One region of the Bradyrhizobium sp. CCGUVB1N3 genome, then DNA from elsewhere that is predicted to be linked to it. Evidence: riboswitches for the same ligand, from Rfam matches in the RefSeq annotation. Region 1 holds a riboswitch; each other region holds the start of a gene.

Region 1 (3,927 bases):
CCCAGCCGTGTTGGGTGAACACGAAGCCGGAGAGCTGCTCGCCGAAATACTGCACCATGTCGTTGCGCTCGAATTCGCCATGCACGAGCACGTCGAGGCCGATGTCTTCCTGCCACTGCACCGTACGGGCCGTCTCCGCCTTGAGGAATTGCTCGTATTGCGCGTCCGTCAGTTTGCCCTTGGCATGAGCAGCGCGAGCGTTGCGAACGTCGGCGGTCTGCGGGAACGAGCCGATCGTCGTCGTCGGAAAGGCCGGCAGACCAAAGCGCTTGCGCTGGACCTCTGCGCGGTTGGCAAAGGCGCTGGTACGGCGGCGCATCGTGTCGTCGATCGCTGCCATTCTCGGTGCAACGATCGCGTCGTGGATTTTCGGGGAGGTCTCGCGCGCCGTCGCCACCAGATCGGATGCGGCCAGGGCGGCTGCGACACTCGCCTCGCCTGCGAGCGCCTTCGCAAGGACCGTGAGCTCGCCGATCTTCTGCACCGAGAAGGCAAGCCAGCTCTTCACGTCCGGATCGAGATCGGTCTCGAGCTCAAGATCGATTGGGACATGCAGGAGCGAGCAGGAGGGCGCGAGCTGCACGCGATCCCTGCCGAACGTTGCAATGACGGGTTTGAACCGCTCGATCAATGCCGATAGGTCTGAACGCCACACGTTGCGGCCATCGATGACGCCGAGCGAAACCACGAGGTCCGCGCGGGCGCCGCATTCAATCTGGCTCAATTGTTGGGGAGCGCGGATAAGATCGACGTGCAGTCCAGCCACAGGCAGCTCCAGAGCGGTCGCCAGGTTGTCGCCGATCGCCCCGAAATAGGTGGCCAGCATGATCTTGATGTCAGGTACCTCCTTGGCGAGACACCCATAAGCCCGCTGAAGCGCATTCCGCGTGGTCTCGTCGAGATCAAGCACCAGACACGGCTCGTCAAGCTGGACCCACTCGGCTCCGCGTTTCGCCAGCTCCTTGAGAACCTCGACATAGACTGGCAGGAGACTATCGAGCAGCGAGATCGGATCAAACGCCAGATCAGCGCTCTTGCCGAGCTTCAGGAAGGTGACCGGTCCAACCAGAACCGGACGCGTTTGATAGCCAAGGGCTTTCGCCTCCTCATATTCCTCGATCGGCTTTCGGGAGGAGAGCCTGAAGGTCTGACCTTTATAGAATTCGGGCACCATGTAATGGTAGTTGGTATCGAACCACTTGGTCATCTCCTGCGCGGCGGACCCGCCGGCGTCATTGGGGTGACTGCTATTTGCTTCATGCTCCCCGCCTTGAGAGCCGCGCGCCATGGCGAAATAGGTCTTCAGCGGGACCGGACCTGCCTCCCAGCCATACGCCTCGGGAATGGCGCCCACCATGACGCTCGTGTCGAGAACCTGATCATAGAGTGAAAAGTCATTTGAGGGGATGACGGTGACGCCAAGCGAGTGCTGGCGCGCCCAGTTGGCGACACGAAGTCCGGCCGCAGCTTCAAGAAGCTGCCGGCTGCTGATCTTGCCGGCCCAGTAGCCTTCGAGTGCCAATTTGAGTTCGCGGCGTGGCCCGATACGTGGCGTGCCGAGAGTTGCGACAGGAAGTGAGAGAAGAGACATAGCTTTAACCCCATTATGGTGGGGGCAAAGGCCATGGCGGACGCGGGCAGGAGGGGCTGCGAAAGCGCCTGCTGCTTGGCGTACCACCGGACACCCCGCCCGTGGACGTTTATGTTGTCGGGGCAGGTCTCCTGGCTCGCGGGTCATCGTCTGCATCCGGCCTTCCCGAAGCATCTGCTTCAGTGACACGTATGGATGCGGACTCGCCGCTTACAGTTGCGGGGGCAGCGCCGGCATTACTTCAATCCTGAACGGATCGTGAGTGCACCGGCTTCCCTCTTAGCTCCAGATCGAGCGAGACCTGGAGAACCTCGACGCCTTCGATTTATCTGCAACCGGGGCGGTACGTCAACCTCTGAGGAGGACCACCTTTTCTGCGGCATGCTGCCGCGAATACGGCCTCAACAATGGAGGTCACTCCAAACGAACAGCTTGACGACGGGGTGCAAAACCAAATTTTGACCAGCGCCCCTGACGGCCATTGTTGTCGATAGGCTTGGCAGCCCTGTCCTTCCGATCTCAAGCGTTCTCATGTCCTTATCCAACGCCATGAGTTTCTTGTTCGTTCGGCACAGGGCGGCAATTTCTGCATCGATCGTCCAGCGAAGTCTAAACCTTTGCGCTCCGGTCAACTACCAATGTTAGCAATTGATCGAACCGGCAGATCGGTCAATCATGGAATGAAAGACCGTCACATAGGCCACACCTCACCTGTCGCAGACCCCGTTAAGAGCGCACGAGGGTGGCTTGTCGCCGTCACCGTGGAGTTTGACGGACCCGCTATGCGGTCCAGCAATTTGGCGTTCGACAGCCCCTATCGCAACCGAGCAGCTGGTCTGGCGAACAAGCCGCGAATTTGGAGAGTGCCGCTATGATTGCAACGGGCCTGTCGGATAATGTCATTCCTCGCGCCGACATCGTCAAACGCGCAGCGCGCATCGGAGCGGAAATCCGAAACATCAAGCTGTCGGGCGATCTACCGGACCAGACGATCGCCGCAATCAACGAGCTGCTGCTCGAGAACAAGGTGATCTTTTTTCGCGACCAGGGTCATCTCGACGACGCCGAAGCAGGAGCGCTTTGCTCTTCGTTTCGGAAGTCCGGCATGTCATCCGACGCTCGGTGCCATTAAGGGGACGGCGTCGATTATCGAGCTTGATTCGGTCCGCGCCGGCAGCCGGGCCGACCTGTGGCACACCGATGGGACCTTCGTCGATGGCTACCCTAAGATTGCGGTGCTGCGAGGCGTTGTGATGCCACCGTTCGGTGGCGATACGGTCTGGTCAAACACCGTCACAGCCTACCTCGACTTGGCACCGCCGCTGCAACGGCTTGCGGACAAGCTCTGGGCCGTTCACAGCAACGCCTTCGACTACGCAATAATGCCCCGCGCCAGCGAGCTCGACAAGAAGCACTTGGACGAAGTCTTCACCAAAACGATCTATCAGACTGAGCATCCAGTCGTGCGCGTCCACCCCGAGACTGGCGAACGCACGCTGCTCCTCGGCGCCCTGGTGCAACGTTTTGTTGGCATCCCGAAATACGACGGCCAGAAGCTGTTTGATCTGTTTCAGTCTCATATCACGGCGCTCGAAAACACCGTGCGCTGGAGTTGGAAGGAAGGTGATGTGGCGATGTGGGACAATCGCGCCACACAACACTACGCGGTGAACGATTACGGCGATCAGCATCGGGTCGTTCGTCGCGCCACCGTCGCTGGCGAGGTACCCGTCAGCATCGATGGTCAGAACAGCGTAACGCGCATCAAGAGAGCAAAAGAGCCGGCCGCGAAGGTCGCCTAGCCGGCCCACAGGATTGACCGCGGTCCGGCCGATGCAAACTCTGCCTTTGTCACCCATCCCTGTATGCAGCATCGGCAGCTCGACGATGTCATTGAAAGCCATCGTGCCAGCTCTTAACCCAAGAGCGGCATGGATTCCCGGAGAGGTCGCATCGGGTTGATGGAGCTGCGTAGACCTGCAATGGACGAACCGCAAGAACGCGGGTTTTGTCGCGTCAGCACAGGCGCTCTTCATTCGAAAGAATGTCCTCCTTTAGGTTCCTGCGCGTCTCTCGATCGGTTTTCTCCCGCGTATTGGCCTCGACACTTGCCGAGCCGCCGCGCCTTCTGAACCAGAGTCAGCACGTTTCGTTGGTCTTGGGCGAGCTCGAATGCCGTCCAATCCCATAGCTATGGCTATTCAGTAGATTGAAGATGGGTCGTCTATCCGCGCAAATCTATCGCGCATCAGCAAAACCGGCTTGCCGCTCTGCAAGCGCTTCCGCGGTGGTCGATCCCATGTCTTTGCGAAGCACGCTATGAGCGGGAAAGCCAA
Region 2 (3,927 bases), 5.7 Mb from region 1:
ATCGCGATCGCGGACTCAGTGTGCAGTGCTTCAAGAGCGGCCCCGACTATATCGATCCTGCCTTTCATGCGGCCGCCACGGGACGCCCCTCGGTCAACATCGATAGCTGGGCGATGGATCGCGCGACCATTGAACATTTCGTCAGCCGTGGTGCGAACGCCGATCTCGTACTGGCCGAGGGCTCGATGGGCCTGTTCGACGGCGTCGCTGCGCGCGGTGTCTCGGGGACGGGGGCGACGGCCGACCTCGCGGAGATGATGGGCTGGCCGGTGCTCCTGGTGATCGATCCGTCCGGCCAGGCCCAGACGGCCGCCGCGATTGCCGCGGGACTGCGCGATTTTCGCGCCGGTGTGCGGCTTGCCGGCGTCGTGCTCAATCGCGTCGCGAGCCCGCGACATGAGGATCTGGTGCGACGCGCATTGAATGATGCCGGCATTGCCGTGTTCGGCGCGCTGCCGCGCCATGCCGAGATCAGCCTGCCGAAGCGGCATCTCGGCCTGGTGCAGGCCGAGGAGCAGGCGGAGATCGGCGCCCTGATCGCCGAGGCTGCGCGTTTCGTCAGCTCGCATGTCGATCTCGATGCCGTTCTGGGCGCGGCGTCGGCATGGTCGGCGCGTCCAGCCACGAATAGGCTCAACGTCACGCCGCCAGGCCAGCGCATTGCGCTGGCGCGCGATGCCGCATTCTCCTTCGTCTATCCGCATATGCTGGAGGCCTGGCGCGCCGCCGGTGCGGAGATCCTGCCGTTCTCGCCACTCGCCGACGAAGGACCTGATCCGAGCGCCGATATCTGCTGGCTGCCCGGCGGCTACCCCGAATTGCACGCCGGCCGGCTCGCCGCGAATGCGCGCTTTCGCGAGCACTTGCGCGCATTCGCCGAGACGCGGCCGGTCCATGGCGAATGCGGCGGCTACATGGTGATGGGCGCGGCCTTGACCGACGCCGATGGTGCGCGGCACGAGATGCTTGGCCTGTTGGGTCTGGAGACGAGCTTTGCCAAGCGTCGTATGCATCTCGGCTATCGGCTGGCCGAGCTCGCGGCACCGATGCCGGGCCATCATCCGGGCGTCCGCCTGCGCGGTCATGAATTCCACTATTCGACGATTCTCGCGCAGCCCGATACGCCGCTTGCAATCGTGCGTGACGCGACAGGGGCGACCGTCGCGGAGACCGGATCGCGACGCGGACATGCGACAGGGACTTTCTTTCACCTGATTGCGGAGGACCGGTGAGCGGCTTCGTCTCCTTCATCTCCGCCGGTCCCGGCGATCCCGAGCTCTTGACGCTCAAGGGCGCCGCGCGGCTGCGCGAGGCCGACGTCGTGCTCTATGACGATCTCGCCTCCGGCGCGATCCTCGAGCTTGCCCGGCCCGGCGCCAATCTCGTGGCAGTCGGAAAACGCGCCGGCCGGCCCTCGACCAAGCAGCAGCACGTCAACCGCCTGCTGGTCGATTATGCCGCGACCGGCGCGCGCGTGGTGCGGCTGAAATCCGGCGATGCCGGCATCTTCGGCCGGCTCGAGGAGGAGATCGAGACGCTTCGGGCGGCCGGGATCGGCTACGAGATCGTGCCCGGCGTCACCTCGGCCTGCGTTGCGGCGGCCCAAGCCGGCATTCCCCTGACCCGGCGGAACACCGCGCGCCGGGTGCAGTTCGTGACCGGGGCCGATGTGACCGGGCAGCTTCCGCAAAATCTGAACTGGGCGGCGCTGGCCGATCCGGATGCCACGACGGTGGTCTATATGGGCCGGCGCACGTTTCCGGCCCTGGCCTCGAAGCTGATCGCGCAAGGTCTTTCGCCGGAAACCCCGGCGCTGTTTGCGGAATCCCTGGGCCGCGCCGATGAGCGGCTGGTCCGCACGACCATCGCGAAACTCGCCGAAGAACTCGCGCAGGCCGCGCCCGCGACCACGGCCGCCGTCATCCTGTTTGGCGCGCTGGCGGGAGAATCGTCGTGATGATGTCCGCAGCCGTCGTTCCACCCTTGACGCCCGGCTTGCGAAAGAGGCACACAAGAGGGGCATGGTGCTCGATGCGGCGCAAAGCGCCGGAGCATAATCGGGAATGGGGGTGGGCGGACCCAGTTGCGGCGCCCCAAACCCCAGCCGCCCCCGCGACTGTAAGCGGTGAGGGCCTCCGATCCGCCACTGGGCCGCAAGGCCCGGGAAGGCCGGAGATCCCCTTCGATCCGCGAGCCAGGAGACCGGCCCTGCACGTTTGGACGCCAAGGCCGTCGGGTGTGACGGCAGGAAGGACTTGAACCATGCATATCGAACCGGGAATCGTGACGGGCGCCAAGCTCGTGTTGAGTTACGCAACCGGCATCGCCGCCGGCGGCGTCGCGCTGAAGCTCGCGGCCGAGACCGTGCGCGAGCAGGGCATCAGCTCGTTTGCGGTACGGACGGCTGCCACGACCGCGCTGGTCTTCACTTTCTTCGAAATCCTGCCGCACTTCCCGGTCGGGGTGTCCGAGGTGCACTTCATTCTCGGTTCGACCTTGTTCCTGCTGTTCGGCGCAGCGCCGGCGGCCTTGGGACTGGCGCTCGGCCTGTTGCTGCAAGGCCTGTTCTTCGTGCCGACCGACCTGCCGCAATACGGCATGAACGTCACCACGCTGCTGGTGCCGCTGTTCGCCATCCAGGCGCTCGCGACCCGCATCATTCCCCGCAACACGGCCTATGTCGACCTGCAGTATCGTCAGGCGCTGGCGCTCTCGACGGCGTATCAGTCCGGCATCATCGCCTGGGTTGCGTTCTGGGCCATCTACGGCGCGGGCTTTGGTGCTGCGAACCTCGCCAACATCGCGACCTTTGCCGCATCCTATGCGCTGGTCATCGTGATCGAGCCGCTCGCCGATCTCGCGGTGCTGGCGCTGGCGAAGTCGCTGCGCGGCGTTACCGCGCCCGGCCTCGTCACCCCGCGCCTGCACAACGCGGCGCAGGGATGATTTGAAGGGCGGCCGTCATGGTCGCCCTTCACACTCGTGATGCTCACGCTCTCCCTGATAGGTATCGGTTGCGGCGATCCCGAGCAGCTCACGCTCGCCGCGATCCGTGCCATCAACGCGGCCGACCTTGTCCTGATTCCGCGCAAGGGGACGCAGAAGTCCGATCTCGCCGACCTGCGGCGGATGATTTGCGCCGATGTGCTCACCAGCAAAGAGACGCGTATCGCGGAGTTCGACCTGCCGGTGCGTGACGCCGGCGAGGCCGACTACCGCAAGGGCGTCGATGACTGGCATGATGCGGTCGCGGCGACGTGGTCGGAGGCGATCGCGGCCCATCTCGGACGTGATGGCCGCGTTGCGCTGCTGATCTGGGGCGATCCGTCGCTCTATGACTCCTCTTTGCGGATCGCGCGACGGCTTGATCCTTCGCCCGCGATCGAAGTCGTCCCCGGCATCACCTCGATCCAGGCGCTATGCGCGGCGCATGCGCTGCCGCTGAACGATATCGGCGAGCCTTTCCTGGTGACGACAGGGCGGCGACTGCGCGAAGGCGGCTGGCCGCAAGGCGCCGACACCGTGGTGGTGATGCTCGACGGCGGCACGGCGTTTCAGTCGCTCGATCCGGAAGGCCTGCAGATCTGGTGGGGCGCCTATCTCGGCATGCCCGACCAGGTCGTCATGTCGGGTGCGTTGGCCGAGATCGGCCCGCGCATCGTCGCGCTACGCCAGGAGGCGCGCGAACGGCACGGCTGGATCATGGACAGCTACATTCTCAAACGCAGTGCGTGACGCGACCGCGGTCGTGTGAACGGAGGACGACATGCTCCCCAATTGGGTCTACGAGAAATGCCCGGGTATCTCCACCGCGCACCGCGAGGCCGCGGTGGCGCGGCAGGCGCAATTGACCAAGCCGACTGGCGCGCTCGGCCGGCTCGAGCAGGTCGCGATCGACCTTGCGGGTCTGCAGGAGACGGAGCAGCC
Region 3 (3,927 bases), 5.7 Mb from region 1:
TTGTAGCGATCGCCGACGTGACGTCCGACGACACCGAGCTCCACCGGCCAAGACATGAAGAAAGGCGTGAAGAACCGGTAGGATGCGCCGGCATTGGCGACGATGCGCGGCACGTTCGGCGGCGTATTGCCAGAGAACGAGCCGCCGGCGAAGTCGTAGTTGGCATAGCGCGCGTCGACATAGGCGATATTGCCCCACAGCCGCAGGGCGTCCGTCACGCGCACGGCACCGGCGAGCTCAACGCCCTTGGACTCCTGCCGCCCGGCAATGTTGAGCTGCATGCCGCCGGCGGCTGCGTAGACGTTCTTGCGCAGGATGTCGTAGACCGAGAACGACCACTCAGCCCTGTTGTCCCAGAACAGATGCTTGACGCCGGTCTCATAGGTGCGTGAGGTCGTCAGATCGAGAGGTTGGGTGGGCGCGAGTAGGAAGATGTTGTTGGCCGAGACATCGGCGCCGGTCGCGTACTGGCTGAAGAAGGTCAGGCCGGGCACCGCTTCCCAGGTGTAGCCGATGCGGCCGGTCACCGGCGCCCAGTCTTTCGAGAACGGGAAGCCCGCCTTCTCCAGACCGCTGACGTTGGTCGAATTGCGGTCGAGCCCGATATGCTCGACACGCAGCCCGCCGATCAGCGCGAAGTTTCGGGTGATCTTCAGCCGATCCTCGAATGACAGCGCCTCGTTGTCGATCCGCGCCGTCTGCTGCTGCGTCGTGAGCAGGCCATAATAACCACGCGCGGGATCGACCAACGTAACGAGATCATGCGGGAAATTCGCGGCGCCCGGCCGGACGAAATCGAGATCGCTGGCGGCAAAGGTCGTCACCAAGCGATTGTCAAACCCTGCGATATTCGTATCCCAGGTCAGATCGGTGATGTTGCCGACCAGCCGCTGGCTGTGCGCGACATAGAAGCGCTCGCGATCGACCAGGTTCGAATTGGCGTTGAACGCCTCGACCTCGTTGTTGAACCAACTACGTTCCGCGCCATAGCCGTAGGCCTGGCTCTTCAGGGTCAAGCCTTGTGCGAGCTTGAGCTCGAAGCCGCCGCGCAGCCACACCTCCTGCGCCACGTTGCGATTGTCGAGCACATTGTAGTTGGTGTTGAAGGTGCGGTCGTCGATCGTGACGGGACCGAGATTCGACCCATTGTAGTTCGAGACGTAGCTGCCGGAGACAATGCCGGTCGTGGCATGCGACCCGCTATAGGCGACCGGCACCAGCGGCACACCCCAATAGGCCTTGGAGCGATCCTCCCGGTACTCGATCGCGCCCCAGATCTTGAGATTGTCGGAGATGCGGTAGTTGAGCTGGCCCGACACGTCGAGCGTTTTAGTGTTGGTATCGTCGGCAAACCCGTTGAGCGAGGAGCGGCTGACGTCGAAGCGGTAGTCGAGGCCCTGCACATTGGTGCTGCCGCCGGAGCCGTAATAGCTGCGGAACGAGTTGAGGGAGTCGTACGAAAAGAATGCCTCGTTCTGGACCGGTCCGGTGTGCGGCTGCTTGGTCACGAGATTGACCGCGCCGCCGGTGGCGCCCTCGCCCGACATCAGCGACGCCGGCCCTTTCACAAATTCGATCGCCGAGAGATTGGCCGTGTCCATGATGCGCGACGTCATGTTCTGCGGGCCGATATTGATGCCATTGTAGAGAATGTTGATCTGGCTGTTGGTGAAGCCGCACATCGAGAAAGCCGAGGGCTCGGCCGGGTTGTCGCCGGCCGTCACGCCGACCGCGCCTTGGGCGACATCCGAAACGGTCCGGTAGCCCTGCTCGCGGATCGTCTTGGCCGAGATCACCTCGATGGTCGCGGGCACCTCGCGCACGGTCAGCCCCAGGCGCGAGGCGCTTTCGGCCACCACATTGGTGTTTAGCGGCGTCTGCGCCGCGTTTTGTGCGACGGGCTTTTGCGCCGGCGCGGCGGTTGCTGCTCTCTTCGGCGCCGCACGGCGGGTGCCCTGCCCGTCACGGCTGGTTACCGGCTTGCGGTTCTGGCCGCCCTGCGGGGCGACCTCGATCGGCGGCAATTGTTCGCGGGTCGCTTGCGCCAAGGCTGCGGGGATATCGAAGGCAAATGACGTAAGAATGCTGGACGCGAGCAGGAATTTGCGCGGGTAGACCGCACGGACGGAAGACATGGTTCGAACCTCGGTATGACGTCAGTGGCACGTCACAGCGAACCAAGTCTCAACCTTCAGCGCGTTTCTCGCCTCCGGCAAAGCCAAATGTCTGTACTCCCCGACCGACATCTTCGCGTGTGACCACGGCTGACGGCAGGTCTCCTGGCTCGCGGGTCGTGACCTCTTCGCCGCCTTCCCGGGACCGAGAGCCCAGTGGCTTGTGGCGAAGGATTCACCGCTTACAGTTGCGGGGGCAGCCGCGGCATTGGGGAAAATCCCCGCACCGCATTCCCTTTTCATCCCCGGATGGGGAAACCGTCACGAGCATCTAGGATTAAGTCCGGCACGGAGTCAATGTGAAGAGGTGCGGCGTTCTTGTCGCAGCGGAGCAAACGTCTGTGGAGATGTTGAATGGAAGGAGACACCTTCCTCTGGTTGGTCAGACACGCGGTCGTCGACGGCGTCGCGGGAACGATCCACGCGTTGGACGCGCCGGCCGATCTCGGCGACCGGACGCGATTGGACGCGCTACGACGGCGCCTGCCGCAGGAGGCCGCGAGCTACGCGAGCCCGGCGCGACGGACCGTCGATACGGCGCGCGCACTCGGACTTGATCCGATTCTCGTGCCCGCCTTCAGCGAGCAGGATTTTGGCGAATGGACCGGACGACGCCACGATGATCTCGCCGCTGCGGACGCTGAGGCCTATGCCGAATTCTGGGCAGATCCGGCCGGCTCAAAGCCCCCGGGCGGCGAAAGCTTTGAAGATCAGATCGCCAGAACCCGCGAGGGCCTCTGCCACATCGAAAGAGGATCAGCGATCCTGATCGTCCATTCCGGCACCATCCGCGCCGCGCTGTGCGTCGCGCTCGACCTCGCGCCACGGGCAGCGCTGCGCTTTGCGATCGATCCGCTCTCGCTCACCCGCATCGACCGGCTGGCAGCCGGCTGGCGCGTCGTCTCGGTCAATCAAACGATCGCTTGAGCCCTATCAAGCCGGACGATCCGGAACATTGGCCTGCGCGAATGTCGCCATGCCATTGTGCAGGGCGCAGGCAAGCCGCACCAGCGGCAGCGCGATCGCGGCACCCGATCCCTCCCCGAGCCTGAGATCGAGGCTGACCAGCGGCTGAACGTTGAGCGCACGAAGCACCAGGCGATGGCCCTGCTCCGCCGACTGGTGCGACGGCAGCAGGAACGGCTGGCATGACGGATTGAGGCGCATGGCCGCCAGCGCGGCAACCGACACGATGAAGCCGTCGATCAGCGTTGGGATGCGCCGCTGCGCCGCCGCGATGATCGCGCCACAGATCGCCGCGATTTCGAGGCCGCCGACCGTGCGGAGCGTTTGCTCGGGCGATGCACTCGCCTTCGTCAGGCCATGCCGCGCAAGCGCAGCGTCGATCACGCGCGCCTTGCGTGCACGCCCGGCGGCATCGACACCGGTGCCGCTGCCGGCGATCTCGTCGGCGCTCACGCCAAGCAGGCTCGCCGCGATCGCCGCCGACGTCGTGGTATTGCCGATGCCCATCTCGCCGAGGATGAGGAGATCAGGCTGCTTCGCCGCCGCGCGCGCCACCGCGCGCTGTCCGCATTCGAACGCAAATGCCAGCTCCGCCGGCTCCAGCGCAGCTTCCACGCTGAAATCGCGGGTGCCGCAGCGCGGCTTGTCCGCGACGATCCCCGCGACCTCCGACTGCGCCAGCGAGCCGGCATCGACGACCTCGAGACTTGAGCCCAGTTCACGCGCCAGCACCGAGATCGCAGCGCCGCCCGCTGCGAAGTTCGACATCATCGCGATCGTGACTTCC
Region 4 (3,927 bases), on a different contig from region 1:
GGTGAGGCCGGCGGATGTCGCCCCTCAGGGTCAGCCGCTGTAGCGCCTTCTCGATGGCGTTCGGGGTTCCGATGTCGAGAAAATCGGCGCGCGACCACACACCGGCCGGCGCCGCCTGGGCGATCCGATCATGGATGCGATCGAGGGTATCGGACGTGGGGTCGGGCATCAGCCACCATTTTCTGACCGAATATTGTATATAAAAAACGGTCAGTAGCAAGTTGGGAATAACCAACTGACCAGAATTTATATTCAAGATTTGGTCAGTAAAGCGCAAAAAGTCGCTTTCGGGACTCCTCGCCCAACGGTCCCCCAAACATGGAACCTCGATATGCAGGTCGAGCTTTTCGAGCAGGCGCTGGACGAACTGAATGCCGATGCCGATCTGGTGAACCAGGTGCTAGAAATCACCTCGGAGGACGAGGCCCTCCACGTTCGACGTTATCGGCTTCCCGATATCGATTAGGCCCGCGGCGCGCGCGACAGTTATTTTGGATCCGGCGGAAACCGGTCGAGCCAGTCGAGCACACTCCGCACGACTAGCTCGGCCGTCTGCTTGGCGTCGCGTGCTTCTTCCGGTCGAAGACCGGGCACGCCCGCAGGGTGATCGGACAACATCCGCCCGGCGTGTATGCGTTGGCGCGTTTGAATTAGGCCGTCTGACCGGCTTCGCGTGGCCTGATCCCGGATGCTCGATCGCCCTCCGGACGCCGCGCTCGAGACAAGATCGTCGATCCGCCAGGTACGCGGATCACGTTCGAAGTTGTTGGATCCGAATGGGCCTACCTGCTTGGATCGCGCGTGCTTGACCACGAACGTTAGCGCGCCTTCCACGAGAGCCGCCGCCAGCACGCATACGGAGACGGATGCCGACTGGACATCCGAACGTTTCAACTCCGAAACGATCTGCACCCACCACGTATGAAACCCAGCGTAGCCGAGCGAGTTCAGCCTCGCGGCGAATGCATCCAATGGTTCCGCGTGTCGGGGCCTTCCATCGGTTCTTCTCGCGATGACATCCGTCACGATCGGCATCAGTTGGGAACGCGTGTCGCGGGGCATGGTGACGCGTTGCGCTTTCATCTGTTCGCTTGGGAGGGGGCCATTCCCATTGACCGGCATCGCGAAGTGCAGCGCGCCGTCGTTTTCCGCCATGTACTCGGCGAATAACAGGATCGTTATTGCGGCTTCGATGCCGGTCTCGGAACTGAAATACAACCAAACGGCATAGCTAATCACTTCCAGCGATAAAGAGGGGCCCGACCGATTGGCATGCATAGTCATCTACCTCTCGGCCGTTCCAATCGGTAAACTTGACGGTGCCGTTTTCCTTCTGAATCTTGACCTCCCCCCGCGCCAAAAGCTTGACGAATCTCGCCGAGGAGCACTATATGTAGTACGTCACGGTCTTCCAGTCCACATCTCGTCGGATGGAAGCTAAGAGGGAACCCGGTGCGCCGGCAACGGCTACTCCGAGGCTGCCCCCGCAACTGTAAGCGGCGAGCGGTTGTCATCATGGTCACTGGCGCGACAGCGCCGGAAGGCCGACAGCCGCAGCGACCCGCGAGCCAGGAGACCTGCCGCGACAGAACGAACGTCCTCGGGCGGGGTGTCCGGTGAGGCGCTTGCGGCCGGGGACATTTGCCCAGTCTCGCAAGTCGTCCCGCGCCCAGCCCCCAAACATCGCGGGGTTGCCGATGTCGCCGTCTTACGATTTCGATCAGCATGGTCATCTCGTTGAGCTGCCGAGTGTGCGGCCGCCCCCAGCGCAGGCAAAGCCTACCGCGCCTGAGCTGCGTCTTGTGCCGCCGCCATCGCCGGCTCCGCTGCCCTGGCCGCTCGCGCCATCGCCAAAGCCCTCCGACCTCACGCTCGATCGGTCGCGCAACGACCTGCTGACGTCGTTCGGCAAGCTGACGCTGACCGATCGTTATCTGCTCGCCGGCGAGAGCCTCCAGGATATGTTCGCGCGGGTGGCTTGTGCCTTCGCGGACGATGTTGCGCATGCCCAACGTCTCTATGATGCGATGTCTCGGCTGTGGTTCATGCCGGCCACACCAGTGCTCTCCAACGGCGGCACCACGCGCGGCCTACCGATCTCGTGCTTCCTTAACTCGGTGTCGGACTCGCTCGAGGGCATCGTCGGCACCTGGAACGAGAACGTCTGGCTTGCCTCCAACGGCGGCGGCATCGGCACCTACTGGGGCAATGTTCGCTCGATCGGCGAGAAGGTGAAGGGCGGCGTCACCTCGGGCATCATCCCGTTCATCCACGTCATGGATGGTCTGACGCTGGCGATCAGCCAGGGCTCGTTGCGGCGTGGCTCGGCGGCAGTCTATCTCGATATCCACCATCCCGAGATCGAGGAGTTCCTCGAGATCCGCAAGGCGTCCGGCGACTTCAACCGCAAGAGCCTCAACCTGCATCACGGCATCAACGTCACCGACGAGTTCATGCGTGCCGTGGGCGCCGGCACCACGTTCGCTCTGCGCAGCCCGAAGACCAACGAGGTCGTCCGCGAGATCGACGCTCGCCAGCTATGGCAACGCATTCTTGAGAACCGGCTGCAGACCGGCGAACCTTATCTCTTGTTCATCGACACTGTGAACCGCGCGCTCCCCAAGCACCAGCGCGAGCTCGGCCTCAAGGTCTCGTCCTCCAACCTGTGCAGTGAGATTACACTGCCGACCGGCATCGATCATCGCAACGAGGAGCGCACTGCGGTGTGCTGCCTGTCATCGCTCAACCTCGAGACCTGGGACCAGTGGAATGAGGCGCCCGGCTTCATCGAGGACGTCATGCGCTTCCTCGACAACGTGCTCACCCACTTCATCACGGTGGCGCCGGACGGCATGAAGCGTGCCCGCTACGCCGCCCTGCGCGAGCGCTCCGTCGGCCTCGGCGTGATGGGCTTCCACTCGTTTCTCCAGGCCAGGGGCATTCCGATGGAGAGCGTCCTGGCCAAGTCGTTCAATCTCAGCATGTTCCGAAAAATCCGTCGCGATGCCGACGCGGCATCCGTGGCGCTCGCTCGCGAGCGAGGCCCTTGCCCGGATGCGCTGGAATGCGGCGTGATGGCGCGCTTCAGCCACAAGATCGCGATCGCGCCGACCGCCTCGATCAGCATCATCTGCGGCGGCACCAGCGCCTGCACCGAGCCGATCCCGGCCAACATCTACACCCACAAGACGTTGTCCGGTGCCATCTCGGTGCGTAATCCGCATCTCGCCAAGGTGTTGTCCGCCAAAGGCGCCGACACTTTGGCGACCTGGCAGTCGATCATTGCGCACGAGGGGTCGGTCGCCCATCTCGACATCCTGTCGGAGCACGAAAAAGCGATCTTTCGCACCGCCTTCGAGATCGACCAGCGCTGGATCGTCGAGCTTGCCGCCGACCGCGCCGCGTTCATCTGCCAGAGCCAGTCGATCAACCTCTATCTGCCGGCCGACGTGGATAAGTGGGACCTCCACATGTTGCACTGGACGGCATGGAAGCGCGGGGTGAAGAGCCTCTACTACTGCCGATCAAAATCGATCTCGCGCGCGGCGTTCGCCGGCAAGATCGCCGACCGCGATAAGGCCGCGCCGCTGCAGCCGCCGCAGCGCACGGACTATGAGGAGTGCCTCGCATGTCAGTGATCGATCTCTCGTCCGTCGATCCTCGCACACTGATCGGCAAAGGGCGCGTCGGCCTCCTCGACTCGACCGGCAGCTATGACGTCGATCGCTACGCCTGGGCTTACGAGTTCTGGAAGCGCCAGCAGCAGACCCACTGGATGGGCGAGGAAGTGCCGCTCGGGGCCGACCTGAAGGATTGGGCGTCGGACCGCGTCACCGCCAACGAGCGCGCGCTGCTCACCCAGATCTTCCGTTTCTTCACCCAATCGGACATTGAGGTCGGTGACAACTATCTCAAGCGCTACATTCC

Evidence for each region. Region 1 has a riboswitch for cobalamin ahead of metE (5-methyltetrahydropteroyltriglutamate--homocysteine S-methyltransferase). Riboswitches for the same ligand answer to the same signal wherever they lie in the genome.
Region 2: linked by a shared signal. The riboswitch ahead of NLM33_RS11025 (energy-coupling factor ABC transporter permease) and the one ahead of metE (5-methyltetrahydropteroyltriglutamate--homocysteine S-methyltransferase) in region 1 are both predicted to bind cobalamin.
Region 3: linked by a shared signal. The riboswitch ahead of NLM33_RS11005 (TonB-dependent siderophore receptor) and the one ahead of metE (5-methyltetrahydropteroyltriglutamate--homocysteine S-methyltransferase) in region 1 are both predicted to bind cobalamin.
Region 4: linked by a shared signal. The riboswitch ahead of NLM33_RS48355 (ribonucleoside-diphosphate reductase subunit alpha) and the one ahead of metE (5-methyltetrahydropteroyltriglutamate--homocysteine S-methyltransferase) in region 1 are both predicted to bind cobalamin.

The regions. Positions count from the first base shown of each region.
Region 1 is NZ_JANADR010000001.1:8,053,033-8,056,959, forward strand. Features, by position in the region: gene metE (5-methyltetrahydropteroyltriglutamate--homocysteine S-methyltransferase) at 1-1,591, opposite strand, end outside; cobalamin riboswitch at 1,695-1,920, opposite strand; partial or broken gene NLM33_RS38170 (TauD/TfdA dioxygenase family protein) at 2,463-3,393, shown strand.
Region 2 is NZ_JANADR010000001.1:2,312,061-2,315,987, reverse strand. Features, by position in the region: gene NLM33_RS11035 (cobyrinate a,c-diamide synthase) at 1-1,232, shown strand, start outside; gene cobA (uroporphyrinogen-III C-methyltransferase) at 1,229-1,957, shown strand; cobalamin riboswitch at 2,006-2,226, shown strand; gene NLM33_RS11025 (energy-coupling factor ABC transporter permease) at 2,263-2,946, shown strand; gene cobF (precorrin-6A synthase (deacetylating)) at 2,986-3,735, shown strand; gene cobT (nicotinate-nucleotide--dimethylbenzimidazole phosphoribosyltransferase) at 3,767-3,927, shown strand, end outside.
Region 3 is NZ_JANADR010000001.1:2,308,056-2,311,982, forward strand. Features, by position in the region: gene NLM33_RS11005 (TonB-dependent siderophore receptor) at 1-2,135, opposite strand, end outside; cobalamin riboswitch at 2,252-2,452, opposite strand; gene NLM33_RS11010 (histidine phosphatase family protein) at 2,529-3,101, shown strand; gene cobT (nicotinate-nucleotide--dimethylbenzimidazole phosphoribosyltransferase) at 3,108-3,927, opposite strand, start outside.
Region 4 is NZ_JANADR010000002.1:343,498-347,424, forward strand. Features, by position in the region: gene NLM33_RS48345 (DUF6088 family protein) at 1-169, opposite strand, end outside; gene NLM33_RS49460 (hypothetical protein) at 332-466, shown strand; gene NLM33_RS48350 (hypothetical protein) at 487-1,284, opposite strand; cobalamin riboswitch at 1,388-1,600, shown strand; gene NLM33_RS48355 (ribonucleoside-diphosphate reductase subunit alpha) at 1,698-3,638, shown strand; partial or broken gene NLM33_RS48360 (ribonucleotide-diphosphate reductase subunit beta) at 3,629-3,927, shown strand, end outside.